2 regions of the Streptomyces sp. NPDC102514 genome follow, and region 2 is predicted to be linked to the other one. Evidence: riboswitches for the same ligand, from Rfam matches in the RefSeq annotation. Region 2 holds a riboswitch; the other holds the start of a gene.

Evidence for each region. A riboswitch is a leader RNA that binds a small molecule or an ion and turns the genes downstream of it on or off. The one in region 2 is predicted to bind S-adenosylmethionine.
Region 1: another riboswitch for S-adenosylmethionine. It lies ahead of thrC (threonine synthase); the one in region 2 lies ahead of ACZ60E_RS05470 (glutathione S-transferase family protein).

What each region holds. Positions count from the first base shown of each region.
Region 1 is NZ_JBVJLW010000018.1:119,659-127,292, reverse strand. It holds gene ACZ60E_RS36470 (extracellular solute-binding protein) at 137-1,402, shown strand; gene ACZ60E_RS36465 (DUF3263 domain-containing protein) at 1,545-1,790, shown strand; gene otsB (trehalose-phosphatase) at 1,820-2,680, shown strand; gene ACZ60E_RS36455 (alpha,alpha-trehalose-phosphate synthase (UDP-forming)) at 2,833-4,257, opposite strand; gene ACZ60E_RS36450 (glucosyl-3-phosphoglycerate synthase) at 4,480-5,427, opposite strand; SAM riboswitch class I at 5,603-5,760, shown strand; gene thrC (threonine synthase) at 5,776-7,092, shown strand; gene ACZ60E_RS36440 (MoaD/ThiS family protein) at 7,162-7,437, shown strand.
Region 2 is NZ_JBVJLW010000002.1:38,999-46,632, reverse strand. It holds gene ACZ60E_RS05485 (sugar kinase) at 1-260, shown strand, start outside; gene ACZ60E_RS05480 (C40 family peptidase) at 656-2,215, shown strand; gene ACZ60E_RS05475 (GNAT family N-acetyltransferase) at 2,224-2,781, opposite strand; gene ACZ60E_RS05470 (glutathione S-transferase family protein) at 2,889-3,677, opposite strand; SAM riboswitch class IV at 3,943-4,087, opposite strand; gene ACZ60E_RS05465 (putative leader peptide) at 4,151-4,510, shown strand; gene ACZ60E_RS05460 (LLM class flavin-dependent oxidoreductase) at 4,588-5,892, shown strand; gene ACZ60E_RS05455 (NtaA/DmoA family FMN-dependent monooxygenase) at 5,912-7,312, shown strand; gene ACZ60E_RS05450 (LLM class flavin-dependent oxidoreductase) at 7,309-7,634, shown strand, end outside.

The DNA.
Region 1 (7,634 bases), on a different contig from region 2:
GTGGTGTAGACCTTAGAGCGAAAATTGCGATTCGAAAGTTTGGGATCGCATGAGCGAATCGGTGTGATACGCGGGCACTTGGGCACGCGGACGCCCGGGTGCGCTCATCGGACGAACAGGGTTGGGGACGGCTGTAGTGCAGCGGCGAGTGACAAGTCTGATCGCGGTGGCGTCCGCACTGGGTGTGACCGCGGCCCTCGGAGGCTGCGGAAGTTCCGCCGGATCCGGGGACGTCACACTGAAACTCGTGGCGGCCGACTACGGCGACTCCAAGGCGAACAGCTCACAGAAGTACTGGGACAAACTGACCCAGGCCTATGAGGCGAAGCACCCCGGCGTCGACGTCGAGGTCAGCGTCTACTCCTGGAACGACGTGGACGCCAAGGTCAAGGCCATGGTCGACGCGGGCACCCCGCCCGACCTGGCGCAGGTCGGCGCGTACGCCGACTACGCCGACGCGGGGGAGCTCTACCGCGCGGGCGACGTGCTCTCCATAGACACCCAGGCCGACTTCGTGTCACAGCTGTCCGCGGCGGGAGAGATAAACCGGACGCAGTACGGCATGCCGTTCGCCTCCTCCACCCGGCTGCTCTTCTACAACAAGACCCTCTTCGCCGACGCCGGCCTCACCCCGCCGGAGAGCTGGAGCGACCTCGCCTCCGACGCGGCGGCCCTCAAGGCCAAGGGCGTGAAGTACCCGTACGCGCTGCCGCTGGGGCCGGAGGAGGCGCAGGCCGAGACCCTGATGTGGCTGCTCAGCGGCGGCGACGGGTACACCGACACGGTCGGCTCCTACAGCCTCGACTCCCCGCAGAACATCGACACCTTCACCTGGCTCAAGGAAGAGCTCGTCGACAAGGGCCTTACCGGGCCCGTCGCGCCCGCGAAGCTCAACCGCGCGGACGCCTTCGCGGCGTTCACCCGCGGCGAGGTCGGCATGCTCAACGGCCATCCCACGCTGATGCAGGCCGCCGCGGCGAAGGGCGTGAAGTTCGGCATGGTGCCGATGCCCGGCGCCAAGGGGCGTTCCAAGGCCACGATGGGTGTCGCCGACTGGATGATGGCGTTCAAGAAGAACGGGCACGCGCAGCAGATCGGGGAATTCCTCGACTACGTGTACAGCGACGAGAACGTCCTTGAGTTCTCCCACGAGTACGACCTGCTGCCCGTGACGACGTCCGCGTCCGAGGCGATGGCCCTCGACAAGGACGACGCCGACCTCGTCGACTTCCTCGGCGAGCTGCCCAACGCCGAGCTGTATCCCGTGGGGCAGACGTCCTGGTCCGCGGTCAGCGCGGACATCAAGCAGCGGATCGGTGAGGCGGTGAGTCCGCAGGGGGATCCGGGGGCCGTGCTGGGGCAGTTGCAGCGGGCTGCTTCCGCCGCCCAGAACGCGGGGTGACTCCGTCGGGTGCGGGGATGGGTGGGTGCGGGTCCGGTGGGGGCTGGTCGCGCCGTTCCCCGCGCCCCTAAAGGCGAAAAGCGACAAGATTGCGCCGTTCCCCGCGCCCCTGGAGGGGTGGGGCAGCGGTTAGCTTGTCGGTATGGGCATGGGTGATGAAGGGCTGACCGCGCAGGAGCGGGACGTGCTTGCGTTGGAGGGGCGGGGGTGGGAGTCGCCCGGGGCCAAGGAGCGGGCTGTCCGGGAGGAGCTGGGGATCGCGCCGGTGCGCTACTACCAGTTGCTGAACGCCCTGCTGGACGCGGAGCGGGCCCTCGCGTACGACCCGGTGACGGTCAACCGCCTGCGGCGCGTCCGCGAGGTACGCAGGAGCGAGCGCGAGGCATAAGACGCCACCTCGGCGGATAGGGTCGCAGCATGGCCAGTCACCCCGACCCATCGTCGCTGCCGAGCCCCGTGACCACGGCGGGCCGAGACGGCCTCGCCGCCATCCTCGCGCGGCCCCACAAGGCTGTCCTCGCCTTCGACTTCGACGGCACGCTCGCGCCGATCGTCCCCGACCCCGAACAGGCCCGCGCCCACCCGGACGCCGTACCGGCCCTGGCGGCGCTGGCCCCGAAGGTGGCGTCGGTGGCCGTCGTCACCGGCAGGCCGGCGTCGGTCGCCGTGCGGTACGGCGGCTTCGCCGGTGTCCCCGGCCTCGACCACCTCGTCGTGCTCGGCCACTACGGGGCGGAGCGCTGGGACGCGGTCACCGGTACGGTCCGGGCCCCCGCGCCGCACCCCGGCGTGGCCGCCGCCCGCGCCGAACTGCCCGGCTTCCTCGACGGCATCGGCGCCTGGCAGGGCAGCTGGATCGAGGAGAAGGGCAGGGCCGTCGCGGTCCACACCCGCCGGGCCCAGGACCCGCAGGCCGCCTTCGAGGCACTGCGCGAACCGCTGGCCCGGCTGGCCCAGAAACACGGTCTGATCGTCGAACCGGGGCGGCTGGTACTGGAGTTGCGTCCGGCGGGGATGGACAAGGGCGTCGCCCTCGGCGAGTACGTGCGCGAGGTCGGCGCCGAGTCCGTCATGTACGTCGGCGACGACCTCGGCGACCTGCCGGCCTTCGCCGCCGTGGAAAAACTCCGCTCCGACGGCATCCCGGGCCTCCTGATCTGCAGCGGCAGCAACGAGGTGACGGAACTGACCGACCGCGCAGACCTGGTGGTGGACGGCCCGGAGGGCGTCACCCGACTGCTCACGGCCCTGGCCACCCACTTGGCACCGCCCCGCTAGGGGCGCAGCCCCCAAGGGGCGCGGGGAACGGCGCAGTCTTGTCGCTTTTCGCCTTTAGGGGCGCGGGGAACGGCGCATTCTTTTGCTTTTAAGGGGCGCGGGGAACTGCGCGACCAGCCCCCACCGAGCCCGCAGATCACCACGACCCGGCGTCAGCCAACCGCCCCCGCGGAGCGCAGCGCGTGCAACTGGTCGAGAAACCACTGCGCCGGAGGCAACGCGGTGGCGGCCACAGCCAACCGCTTGGTCCGCTCGGCCCGCTCAGCAAGCGGCACGGTCAACGCCTCGTGCAACGCCTCCGCGGTGGACGAGACGTCGTACGGGTTCACGACAACCGCGTCCTCGCCCAACTCCTCGTACGCCCCCGCCTCCCGCGACAGCACCAGCACGCACCCGTCGTCGGACACGACAGGCACCTCCTTCGCGACGAGGTTCATCCCGTCGCGGATGGGGTTCACGAGGGCCACGTCGGCCAGCCGGTACGCCGCCAGTGAGCGCGCGAAGTCGTCCTTCACGTGCAGTACGACCGGCGTCCAGTCGGCCGTCCCGTACACGGAGTTGATCTCGTCGGCGACCCGCTGCACCTCGGCCGTGTAGTCGCGGTACACCGCCAGGTCCTGCCGCGACGGGTACGCGAACGCCACGTGCACCACCCGCTCGCGCCACTCGGGCCGGTCGTCCAGCAGCTGCCGGTACGCCAGCAGGCCGCGCACGATGTTCTTGGACAGCTCGGTCCGGTCCACCCGGACGATGGTCCTGCGGGCGCTGCCGTCGGGCGCGGTGCCGATCTGCTCGCGCAGCGCGGCCATCCGCTCGTCGACGTCCGCGCGGTGCGAGCGCTCGCGCAGGAAGTCCGCGTCGGCGCCGAGCCCGTGCACGCCGATCTGCGTGTCCGGGGCGAAGTCGTCCCCCAGTACGGCCCGGCAGCACTCCGTGAACGCGTCCGCCCACCGCCGGGTGAGGAACGCGGCCCGGTCGGCGCCGAGGATCCCGTCGAGGACCTTCGCCGCGATGTCGTCAGGGAGGAGCCGGAAGTAGTCCGGCGGGGCCCACGGGGTGTGCGAGAAGTGCCCGATCCGCAGGTCGGGACGGAGCTCGCGGAGCATCCGCGGCACGAGCGTCAGGTGGTAGTCCTGTACGAGGACCGCGGCGCCGTCCGCCGCCTCCTCGGCCAGTGCCTCGGCGAAGGCCTGGTTGTACGTCTCGTAGGCCGCCCACCGGCGCCGGAACTCCGCGTCGAAGACGGGTTCCAGGGGGGTCTGGTAGAGCATGTGGTGGACGAACCACAGCGCGGAGTTCGCGATGCCGTTGTACGCGGCCGCGTGGGTGTCGGCGTCGATGTCGAGCATCCGGACGCCGTCCTCGCCCACGCCGCGCCGGACGGCCTCGCGGTCGCCGTCGTCCAGGGCCGAGCAGACCCACAGGGCGCCGGCGTCGGGGCCGATGGCGGAGAGGCCCGACACGAGTCCGCCTCCGCCGCGCTTGGCGGTGAGCTCGCCGGACTCGTCCTTCGTGTACGAGACCGGGCCGCGGTTGGACGCGACGAGGACGGGGTGTTTGCCGTGGGTGGGAGCCATGACTCGAAATCTAGCCGCAGCGCTATCCGCTCAAACGTTCCCACTGGCCGCGGAGGGGAGACCGTGGGTCGGCGGGGGCGTGCCGCGCAGTTCCCCGCGCCCCTAAAAGCGACAAGACTGCGCCGTTCCCCGCGCCCCTGATGGTGGCGCGGGGAACTGCGCGACCAGCCCCCACCGGGCCCGCGGACGAAGACGGTGCTCTCCGCGGAGTGGTCGGTACCGCTAAGCCGCGCGGCGCGACACGTACTCCCGGATGTCGGCCATCGGAGGACGTTCCTCCATGTCCACCGAGTACGTCCGCGGCTCGAAGCCACTTTCTCCCCGTACGAACTGCGTCAACGACGGCCGGATCATGTGCCCGCGGGCAAGCCGCAGCTGAGCGGTCCGGTAGATCGCCGCGGACATCCGCCCGAGCGCCTGCCCGTCCTGATGCCGGTGCTTGCGCACACCCACGTCGACCTGCGCGAGGGCGTCCAGGCCGACCAGGTGCAGCGAGTCGACCAGCATGCCCAGTTCCACGCCGTAGCCCACGGGGAACGGGAGCCGTTCGAGGAGCGAGCGGCGGGCCGCGTACTCCCCGCCCAGCGGCTGCACGAAGCCGGCCAGCTGCGGCCAGTGCATGTTGAGCAGCGGCCGGGCCATGAGTTCGGTGACCCGGCCCCCCTGACCCGCGGCGGAGCCCAGCGGGCGGTCGTACATCGCCTTGACGAGGTCGACCCCCGGATCCGTGAGCAGCGGACCGACGATCCCGGAGACGAAGTCCGCCGAGAACTCCTTCAGGTCCGCGTCGACGAAGGCCACGATGTCCCCGCGGGTGACGAGCAGCGAGCGCCACAGCACCTCGCCCTTGCCGGGCACGGCCGGGATGCGGGGCAGGATCTCGTCCCGGTGCACCACGCGGGCGCCCGCGGCGGCGGCGACCTCGGAGGTGCGGTCCGTCGAACCCGAGTCGATCACCACGATCTCGTCGACGAGCGGCACTCTCGCGGGCATCAACTCGCGGCGGATCACGGCGACGATCTCGCCGACGGTCTCCTCCTCGTTGAGAGCGGGCAGTACGACACTGACCGTGGAGCCCGTGGACCGCTTCGCGGCGATCAGCTTCTTGAGCGGGCGGTCCTCGACGGACCAGGAGCGCGTGCTCAGCCAGCGCTCGACGTCTTCCAGCACGTGCGGCTCTCCCTTGCGTTCATCGGGATGCGTGCGTCCCGCCGCGATGTGGACCGGTGTGACGGTCATCTCGCGGTTCGGACGGCTTTCTCCACCATCCATGCCGTCGGTTACAGTCTTGAACAACGCTGATGACCATCGCATGTCGGGGGTCGTTGCGTAGACAACTAAATACCGCTCATCCAGAGGGGCAGAGGGATACGGCCCGTTGAAGCCCCGGCAACCCTCCAGCCGGTCTCGTCCTGATCATTGTTGATCAGTGCAGCGAGGCTCCCGGCTCGGGAAGGTGCCAAATCCGTCTCATGGCGAAGTGCGTCGTGAGGAAGATGAGGAAAGGGCCTCGCCTCCATGGCTGCGCAGACAGTTGCAAGCACCACGAACTCCACCCCCTCCGCGGACTCCGCGAACGCCGTCGATCTCGGTCCGGCCGCCGCGCTCTCCTGCCGCGAATGCGGCCACCGCGTACCGCTCGGTCCGGTTTTCGCCTGCGAGGAGTGTTTCGGCCCGCTGGAGATCGCGTACGACTTCTCCGGTTACGACACCGAGGAACTCCGCAAGCGGATCGAAGCCGGTCCGGCGAACATCTGGCGGTACGCGCCGCTGCTGCCCGTCCCCGCGGACGTGGCGGACAAGCCGAACATCAACCCCGGCTGGACCAAGCTCGTCCAGGCCGACAACCTGGCGCGCGAGCTGGGCGTCGACGCCGGCAAGCTCTTCGTCAAGGACGACTCCGGCAACCCGACGCACTCCTTCAAGGACCGTGTCGTCGCCCAGGCGCTGGAGGCCGCGCGCGCGTTCGGCTTCACCACGCTCTCATGCTCCTCCACCGGCAACCTCGCGGGCGCGGTGGGCGCCGCCGCCGCGCGGGCCGGCTTCCGTTCCTGCGTGTTCATCCCGCACGACCTGGAGCAGGGCAAGGTCGTCATGGCCGCGGTCTACGGCGGCGAGCTCGTCGGCATCGAGGGCAACTACGACGACGTGAACCGCTTCTGCTCCGAGCTGATCGGCGACCCGGCCGGCGAGGGCTGGGGCTTCGTCAACGTCAACCTGCGGCCGTACTACGCGGAGGGCTCCAAGACCCTGGCGTACGAGATCTGTGAGCAGCTCGGCTGGCGGCTGCCGGACCAGCTGGTCGTGCCGATCGCCTCCGGCTCGCAGCTGACGAAGATCGACAAGGGGCTGAAGGAGCTGATCCAGCTCGGTCTCGTCGAGGACAGGCCGTACAAGATCTTCGGTGCCCAGGCCGAGGGCTGTTCGCCGGTGTCCGTCGCCTACAAGGCCGGGCACGACGTCGTACGGCCGCAGAAGCCGAACACGATCGCGAAGTCGCTGGCGATCGGCAACCCGGCGGACGGGCCGTACGTGCTCGACATCGCCCGCCGGACGGGCGGGGCCGTGGAGGACGTGAACGACGGCCAGGTCGTCGACGCGATCAAGCTGCTGGCGCGGACCGAGGGGATCTTCGCGGAGACCGCCGGCGGGGTGACGGTGGGGGTGGCGAAGAAGCTGATCGAAGCAGGTCTGCTCGATCCGACGCTGACGACTGTCGTCCTCAACACGGGGGACGGTCTGAAGACGCTGGACGCCGTCGCCTCCGACACGGGGCTGACCGCGACCATCCGTCCGAACCTCGACTCCTTCCATGAGGCCGGGCTCGGTTCCTGATCGCTGTCGCAGTTCCCCGCGCCCCCGAAGAAGGGGCGCAGTACCACAGCCCTACCTGATGGAGGTCCCGTGAGCGTCAACGTCCGTATCCCCACCATTCTGCGTACCTACACGGGTGGCCAGGCCGAAGTGGCCGCCGAAGGGGCGACCCTCGCCGAGGTCATCGCCGATCTGGAGAAGAACCACACCGGTATCGCGGCCCGTGTCCTGGACGACCAGGGCAAGCTGCGGCGGTTCGTCAACGTGTACGTGAACGACGACGACGTCCGCTTCGAGCAGGGTCTTGAGACGGCCACGCCGGACGGCGTCGGGGTCTCGATCATCCCGGCGGTCGCCGGAGGCTGAGCGCCCCGCACGGCGTCCCGTCCGGGGCCCGCTCGGCGCCGCTGATCATTACCCTTGGTAATGTCGAACACGCAGAGTTCATCGAATTGCCCTCTCCGCGACTGAAGCGGAGGGGGCAATTCTGTATGGTTGAGCGCGGTACAGTTGGGGAAGCTGCTTCGCTTCGCAAGGTCGGCGCATATGAGTTCGCGCCCGGG
Region 2 (7,634 bases):
GCGACGAAGGCTCCTGGACCGTGCCCGCTCTGCGCACGGACGTGGTGGAGCCCGTCGGCGCGGGGGACGCCTTCGCCGCCGGGTTCCTGAGCGGTCTGCTGCGGGGCGCCGACATGGAGCGCGCGCTGCGACTCGGACACATCACGGCCGGTTCGGCACTCCAAGTGACCGGCGATCACGGCCCGTTGCCGGACGACTCCCGGATCGAGGAACTTCTCGGTCTCTCCGCGCCCGACTGGGCCCGGGTGAACCGTGAGTGACGGACCGGTCGCGGTGAGGTGGTCAACGGTCCAAGGTCACCGTCGGGTACGACGAAGGTCACAATTACATATCGGACACTTCGCACTTCAATCTTCACGCGAGACACACAAGTTGGCTAAGTTGACGGCTGGGCCGTACGACTCCCTCCGGTGAACCTCGCCGGGTCGCGCGGTCTCCGCCGAATCCGACCGGCCTTCGTGGCGGCCGGAGCCGGAGGTCCAGTCGACTTCAGGGTGAATCGGCCCAACTGTCCCCCGGGCAGAGGCCGTAGGGCATGCCTTTCGGAACAGTCCGCCCGAACCCGACAGCCGGCCCGGCAGGCGGTGCACGGAAGGAGTCGTCTCCCATCGCGCCGGAACGAACGCAGCGCCCCGGAGGCACCGGCCTCCCCGGCATGTCCCGCTCCGCCCTCGTGAAGGCGGCCCCCTCTTCCGTGGACCAGTTCGCCTCCGCAGGCATTCCCGCGCAGCGGGGTGATGAACCCAGCCGCGAGGAAGTACAGCAGCGGATCACCAATCTCTACGACCGTGTCGAGAACGCCACGGGCAACATCAACGTGACCCGAGCGATGAGCACCACGACGCGCGACGCCCGGCCGGCGTCAGGGGACAGGGGCGGCCGGGGCGGAGCGAGCGATGCCGCCGCCCCGCTGCCGGACGTCGCGAAGAAGTGGTTCGACGTGGGCCGTTCGCAGCTGGGCCCGGTCTTCCCGGCGGTGCTGCCGCCCGACAGGATGCCGGACCGCGGTTCTGCCGGATCGCGGCCCGCCGACGCGGGCGGCCGTCCGGGCGGCGGTGGCCGTGAGGGGCGCGCAGGACGTGAGGGTTCCGACAAGCCGGTCCTGGAGCTGACCGCAGGTCCGAGCGCCGGCCCCGGTGCCGGAGGTGGAGCCGGGCCCGTCGCGGAACTGACCGCGCGGCCCGTCGCCGAGCTGACCGCGGGACCCGCCGCCGCGCTGCCGGCCCTTCCGGCCCAGCGTCAGCCGGCCGACCGGGCCTTGCCCGGGACGTCCGGCGGACCGTCGCAGGCGACGCTGCGGACTTCGAAGCAGCGGAACCAGCGCAAGCTCGGACAGGCCCGTGACCTGCTGGCCGGACACGCGGCCCGGCGCGGTGCCGCACCCGTCGCGGAACTGCAGCCGTTCCAGGCGATCGAGGGCGCCTGGGGCCCTGCCGCCCAGGCACAGAACTACCGCGCGGCCTCGCCCGGCGCGGACGCGTGGCAGCAGCCGGCCATCGGCACGGACATGCGTGCGGGCACGGACATGTACGCCGGTACGGCCATGTACCCCGGCATACCCGGTACGGGAGCGGGTGCCGCCGCCGACCAGAGCATCGGCAACGGCGCGTACCCCGGGGTCGACCAGTACGCCGGCGCCCCCTACGCCGGTGGCCGGCGGAGCGACACGAGCATGTACGTCGACGCGAGCACACCCATCGCCACGGGAGTCGCCCTCGACATGCAGGCCGCGGCCAACCCCGGATACGGCATGCCCGCTCCTGCTCCCGCCCCCGCTCCCGCCCCGGCTCCTGCGTCCGCCTACACAACGCCCCCCTACGGCACGCCCGTCTATGCCGCACCCGACCCCGGGTACGGCGGACAGGGCGCCAGGGCCGTCGACTTCGCACGCGCCCAGATCGGCAAGCCGTGCGTATGGGGCTCGATGGGACCGGGCTCGTACGACTGCTCCAGTCTCACGCAGGCCGCCTGGAAGGTCGCCGGAGTCGCGCTCCCGCGTTCCGCCCAGGACCAGGCGACCGCCGGCACGATGGTCCCCGTGTCGGACATCCGGCCCGGTGACCTCGTGCTCTTCAGCGGCCAGGTCGGTCACGTCGGCATCGCCACGGGCAACGGCATGATGATCCACGCACCGAGCCCGGGCGTCGCCATCCGCGAGGAGTCGATCTACTGGGCCGGCGAGGCGGCGATCCACAGCGTGATCCGCCCCGCCTGAACCAGGGCTCAGCGTGACGGTGGCGTCTCCGCCGGCTCCGTGAGCGCCTTGGTGAAGCAGACACTGAACGGATTGCGGTCGTACGGGGCGTACGGCCGCACCTCCTGCCAGCCCTCCCGCGCGTAGAGCGCCCGCGCCTCCGGCTGGAGCGCGCCCGTCTGCAGCCACAGCCGGTCGACGCCGAGGGTCAGCGCGGTCGACTCCACCGCCGCGAGGGCCGCTCGCGCCAGCCCCCGGCCGCGGTAGTCGGCGTGCACGAACACCCGCTTCACCTCGTGCCGGTCGGGCAGCCTGCGCAGCGAGGCGGTGGCCACCGGCACACCGTCGGAGTAGGCGACCCAGGTGACGACGATCTCCTCGGCCGCGGGCTGCGGCGCACGTACGCGCCGGTGCTCGACCGGTGCGTAGCGCGGGGCCAGTTCGGCGGACATCTGCTCCCGCAGCCGGGCCGGGGCCGGGGCGTCCCACTCCTCGGACACCCAGCGGACCGCCGGCCCCCGCCGGGCGGCCCGGGTCCCCACCCCGGCCTCTTTGCCGGCTTCTTCCCTGACTTCTCCCTTGATCATGCGGACATGCTCACACCGGCGGGGGAGGTGTGTCGTCGGCCCGGGCCCGCTGTTCGCAGAACGGAAACACCCTGTTCGCAACGGCGGCCGGGCGGCCGGGCGGCCGTTTAACGGCCCGTGCGTCCGCCGCCGAGGAAGGCCGGGTGCCGGCCGAGCCGCCGGACGTACCCGTCCAGGTGGAGGTACGCGGACAGGGCGCCGCCGGCCGTGTCGAGATGAGTGAGTGCCACCCAGAGATCCACGTCCGCGGCCGTGATCGCCTCCCCCAACACATATGGGATGGCGGCCAGTTGATGATCGAGCAGGGTCAGTGTCGCCGCCCGCGCGTGGGGCGGGGAGGCCGGTGTGACGTCCCGGGTGAGGAGTTCCCGCAGGGCGTCGATCTCCGCGGCGAGGGCCGGCGGACGCAGCGCGGGCAGGCCGGGCCCTTCGTCGTCCCGGAGGTCGGCGAGGTCGGCGAGGTCGCGCAGGATGTCGGGCGTGTGGTTGCTGACGACGCGTCCGCTCCACCGGTCGCACAGCGCGGGCGCGGTCAGCGGACCGTCGTAGTGGTGCCAGGTCGCCTCGTAGGCCCGGCGCAGCGAGGCGAAGGCGTCCGGCGTCTCGGCGGGGCAGGTCAGCACGGTGGTGGCCGTCGAGTGCTCAAGTCCCAGCAGGGCGAGGGTGATCGAGACGCGCAGCGAACGCTGACAGCCTTCGGACAGATACAGCTGATAGCGGTGCGGCGCCGGGTAGAAGCCGCCGGCGAGGCCGACACCTATGCGGCCGCGGAAGCGGTGCGGACGTGCGGTCGCGCTCGGTGCGACCGTGCCGCAGGCGGGTGCGCCGGTGCCGGCCGTACGCGCGGCCGTGGCGAAGGTACCTGTGCTCGAACCGCGGGAAACTGTCTCGGGCATGGCTCTCCAGAGGGAATCGCGGAAGCCCTGGCCGCCTTGTGGGCACCAGTGGCGAAACGGAGTGACTGCGCTGTGTCGTGCACGTCCGGCAGGCTCCACGGGTCCGACGGGTCCGACGGGTCCGGATCGAGCGGACCGGAAGGACCGGGTGGACCGGCGGCGGACTAGTAAGCGCTGGAGACGCGCAACAGATCGATGTGCAGTCGCCTCGTCAAGCCGTTCCTGGGCAATTCCCACCCGTCCCGGTCGGGGCTCGCACGAGGCGAGACCACGCTTGTCCCGCCGCACCGGCGGAACCCGGTCGTCACCCGGGGCACCCCGTCGCGGTGGAAGGGTTGCCTGTCAGCGGGCCGGGGCCGATGACCGCACGGACGGGGGACCCTGTCCGACGGGCGCTGACAATCGTGACCGTCCCCGCAAGTGTCGGTGCGCTGCGTGAGTGTCGTCAAGATGCCGAGACGACGTCTCAATAGGTGGGCAGTGGCCCGTGCGGGTCGGTGGGGGTTGGCCGCGCAGTTCCCCGCGCCCCTGAAGGCGGGGCTTCGCCCTCGCCCCCTAGGGGCGCGGGGAACTGCGCGCTCAGCCCCCACCGACCCGCACACGACAACGAACCGCCGAGATCAAATTCGTACTGCCGGAAGAAAAGGAACAGCCGTACTGTTGTCAGCGTCGACGAGGAGACGAGCCGCAGGACGGAGGTGACGCACGTGAGACGACCACGCCCAACGCCCCGCCTCCGTGTCCCCAAGCTCACCCCGCGCCGCCGCGTCCGCCTGTACTCGCGGCAGCACATCGACCTGTTGCGCGTCGCCGGCGCACTCTGTCGTCCCTGACCCGTACCTCCGCGGCCCCGCCCTCCGCGCAGTGAGGGCCGGCTTCCTCCACGGTCGATCAGGAAGGCACCCCCGTCGTGTCGTCAGTACCTTCTTCAGCCCTGCCCTCTTCCTCCGCCCTGCATCTCGCCGTCGCGCTCGACGGAGCCGGCTGGCATCCCGCCGCGTGGCGCGAACCGGTGGCCCGCCCCCGGGACCTGCTCACCGCCGGGTACTGGACGGACCTCGTCACCGAGGCCGAACGCGGTCTGCTCGACTTCGTGACCATCGAGGACGCCCTCGGTCTCCAGTCCTCGCACTTCACCGAGCCCGACGGCCGCACCGACCAGGTCCGCGGCCGGCTCGACGCCGTCCTCATCGCCGCCCGGGTGGCCCCGCTGACGAGCCACATAGGTCTGCTGCCGACCGTGGTGGCCACGCACACAGAGCCGTTCCACATATCGAAGGCCATCGCCACGCTGGACTATGTGAGCACCGGCCGTGGCGGCGTACGGATCCAGGTGTCGGCCCGCCGTAACGAGGCCGCGCACTTCGGCCGCCGGACGGTCCCGTCGTTCCGTATCGAGGACCTGGAGAGCCCCGCCGTACAGGAGTTGACGGTCGACCTCTTCGACGAGGCGGCCGACTACGTCGAAGCGGTGCGGCGGCTGTGGGACAGCTGGGAGGACGGCGCGGAGATCCGGGACGTCGCCACCGGCCGTTTCATCGACCGGGAGAAGCTGCACTACATCGACTTCGAGGGCGCGCGCTTCAGCGTCAAGGGACCCTCGATCACGCCCAGGCCCCCGCAGGGGCAGCCGCCCGTCGGGGCGCTCGCGCACGAGACCGTGACCGGTGCGCCGTTCCGGCTGCTGGGCCGCTCCGCGGACCTCGGGTTCGTCACCCCGCACGACACCGGGCAGGCCCGGGCGATCGTCGCCGCGGTGCGTGCCGAACAGGACGCGGCCGGGCGGGCGGGGGAGCCCCTGCACCTCTTCGGGGATCTGGTCGTCTTCCTGGACGAGGATCCCGCCGAGGCCGCGGCCCGCAAGGAGCGGCTCGACGCCCTCGCGGGGTACCCCTACACGAGCGACGCCCGGATCTTCACCGGCTCACCGTCCCAACTGGCTGACCTGCTGCAGGAGTTGAGCGAGGCCGGACTGACCGGCTTCCGGCTGCGCCCCGCCGTCGCGGGACACGACCTTCCGGCGATCACCCGGGGTCTGGTCCCCGAACTCCAGCGCCGCGGCGTCTTCCGGCACGCGTACGAGGCCGACACCCTGCGCGGACTGCTCGGGCTCGAACGCCCGGCCAACCGCTACGCCGCAGCCGCAGCCGCAGCCGCAGCCGCAGCCGCAGCCGCAGCGGCCGACGCAGCCGCCGACGCCGTCACCACCGCCTGAGCCGGAAGGACCCACGAACATGAGCGAGCCCCGCAAGCCCGTCAAGCAGATCCACCTCGCGGCCCACTTCCCCGGCGTCAACAACACCACCGTGTGGAGCGACCCCGAGGCGGGCAGCCACATCGAGTTCAGCTCCTTCGCGCACTTCGCGCGCACCGCCGAACGCGCCAAGTTCGACTTCCTGTTCCTCGCCGAGGGCCTGCGCCTGCGCGAACAGGGCGGCGAGATTTACGACTTGGACGTCGTCGGACGCCCCGACACCTTCACGATCCTGTCCGCGCTGGCCGCCGTCACCGAACGCCTCGGCCTGACCGGCACCATCAACTCCACCTTCAACGAGCCCTACGAGGTGGCACGCCAGTTCGCGAGCCTCGACCACCTCTCCGACGGCCGCGCCGCCTGGAACGTCGTCACCTCCTGGGACGCCTTCACCGGCGAGAACTTCCGCCGCGGCGGTTTCCTCCCGCAGGAAGAGCGCTACTCCCGGGCCAAGGAGTTCCTGGCCACCGCGAACGAACTCTTCGACTCCTGGCACGGGGACGAGATCGTCGCCGACCCGGCGACCGGCACGTTCCTGAGCGACGCCAAGGCCGGAGCCTTCGTCCACCAGGGGCAGCACTTCGACATCGAGGGGCAGTTCAACGTCCCCGGCTCCCCGCAGGGCCGCCCGGTGATCTTCCAGGCCGGCGACTCCGAGGAGGGCCGCGAGTTCGCCGCCGCCGGAGCCGACGCGATCTTCAGCAGGTACGCCACCCTCAAGGAGGGCCAGGCCTTCTACACGGACGTCAAGGGCCGCCTGGCCCGCCACGGCCGGACCCCCGACCAGCTGCTCATCCTGCCCGCCGCGACCTTCGTCCTGGGCGACACGGACGCCGACGCCGCCGAACTGGCCCGCGAGGTGCGCCGCCAGCAGGTCAGCGGGGCGACCGCGCTCAAGCACCTGGAGTTCGTCTGGAACCGCGACCTGTCCGCGTACGACCCGGACGGGCCCCTGCCCGACATCGACCCCGACCTCGGTGAGCACACCCTCGCCCGCGGCCGGGCCCAGGTGCGCATGTACCGCGACCCGCTGGCCACCGCCCGTGAGTGGCGCGAGCGGGCCGCCGCCAACAAGTGGTCCATCCGCGACCTGGCCATCGAGACCGGCAACCGGCAGGCCTTCGTCGGCTCGGCCGAGACGGTTGCGCACACCATCAATGAGTTCGTGCAGGCCGACGCCGGCGACGGCTTCATCCTCGTCCCGCACATCACCCCCGGCGGCCTCGACGCCTTCGCCGACACGGTCGTCCCGCTGCTCCAGGAGCGCGGAGTCTTCCGCACGGAGTACGAGGGCACGACCCTGCGCGACCACCTGGGTCTGTCCCGGCCCGCCGCCCGGTCCGGCTCCGCGGTTCAGGGCGAGCGGGCGGTCGCCTCGTGAAGTTCCTGGCGATCACCCTGATCGTGCACGCGCCGGACCCGGTCACCGGCATCCAGAAATCCACCGGCGACCGCTTCCGCGAGGTCCTCGACAACGCCCTGCTGGCCGAGGAGCTGGGCTTCGACGGCTTCGGCGTGGGGGAGCGGCACGAGCGCCCCTTCATCTCCTCCTCGCCGCCCGTCGTCCTCAGCCACATCGCCGCCCTCACCTCCCGCATCCGCCTGTTCACGGCGGTGACGACCCTCAGCCTCCTCGACCCGGTCCGCGCGTACGAGGACTACGCGACCCTGGACCACCTGTCCGGCGGGCGCCTCGAACTGAT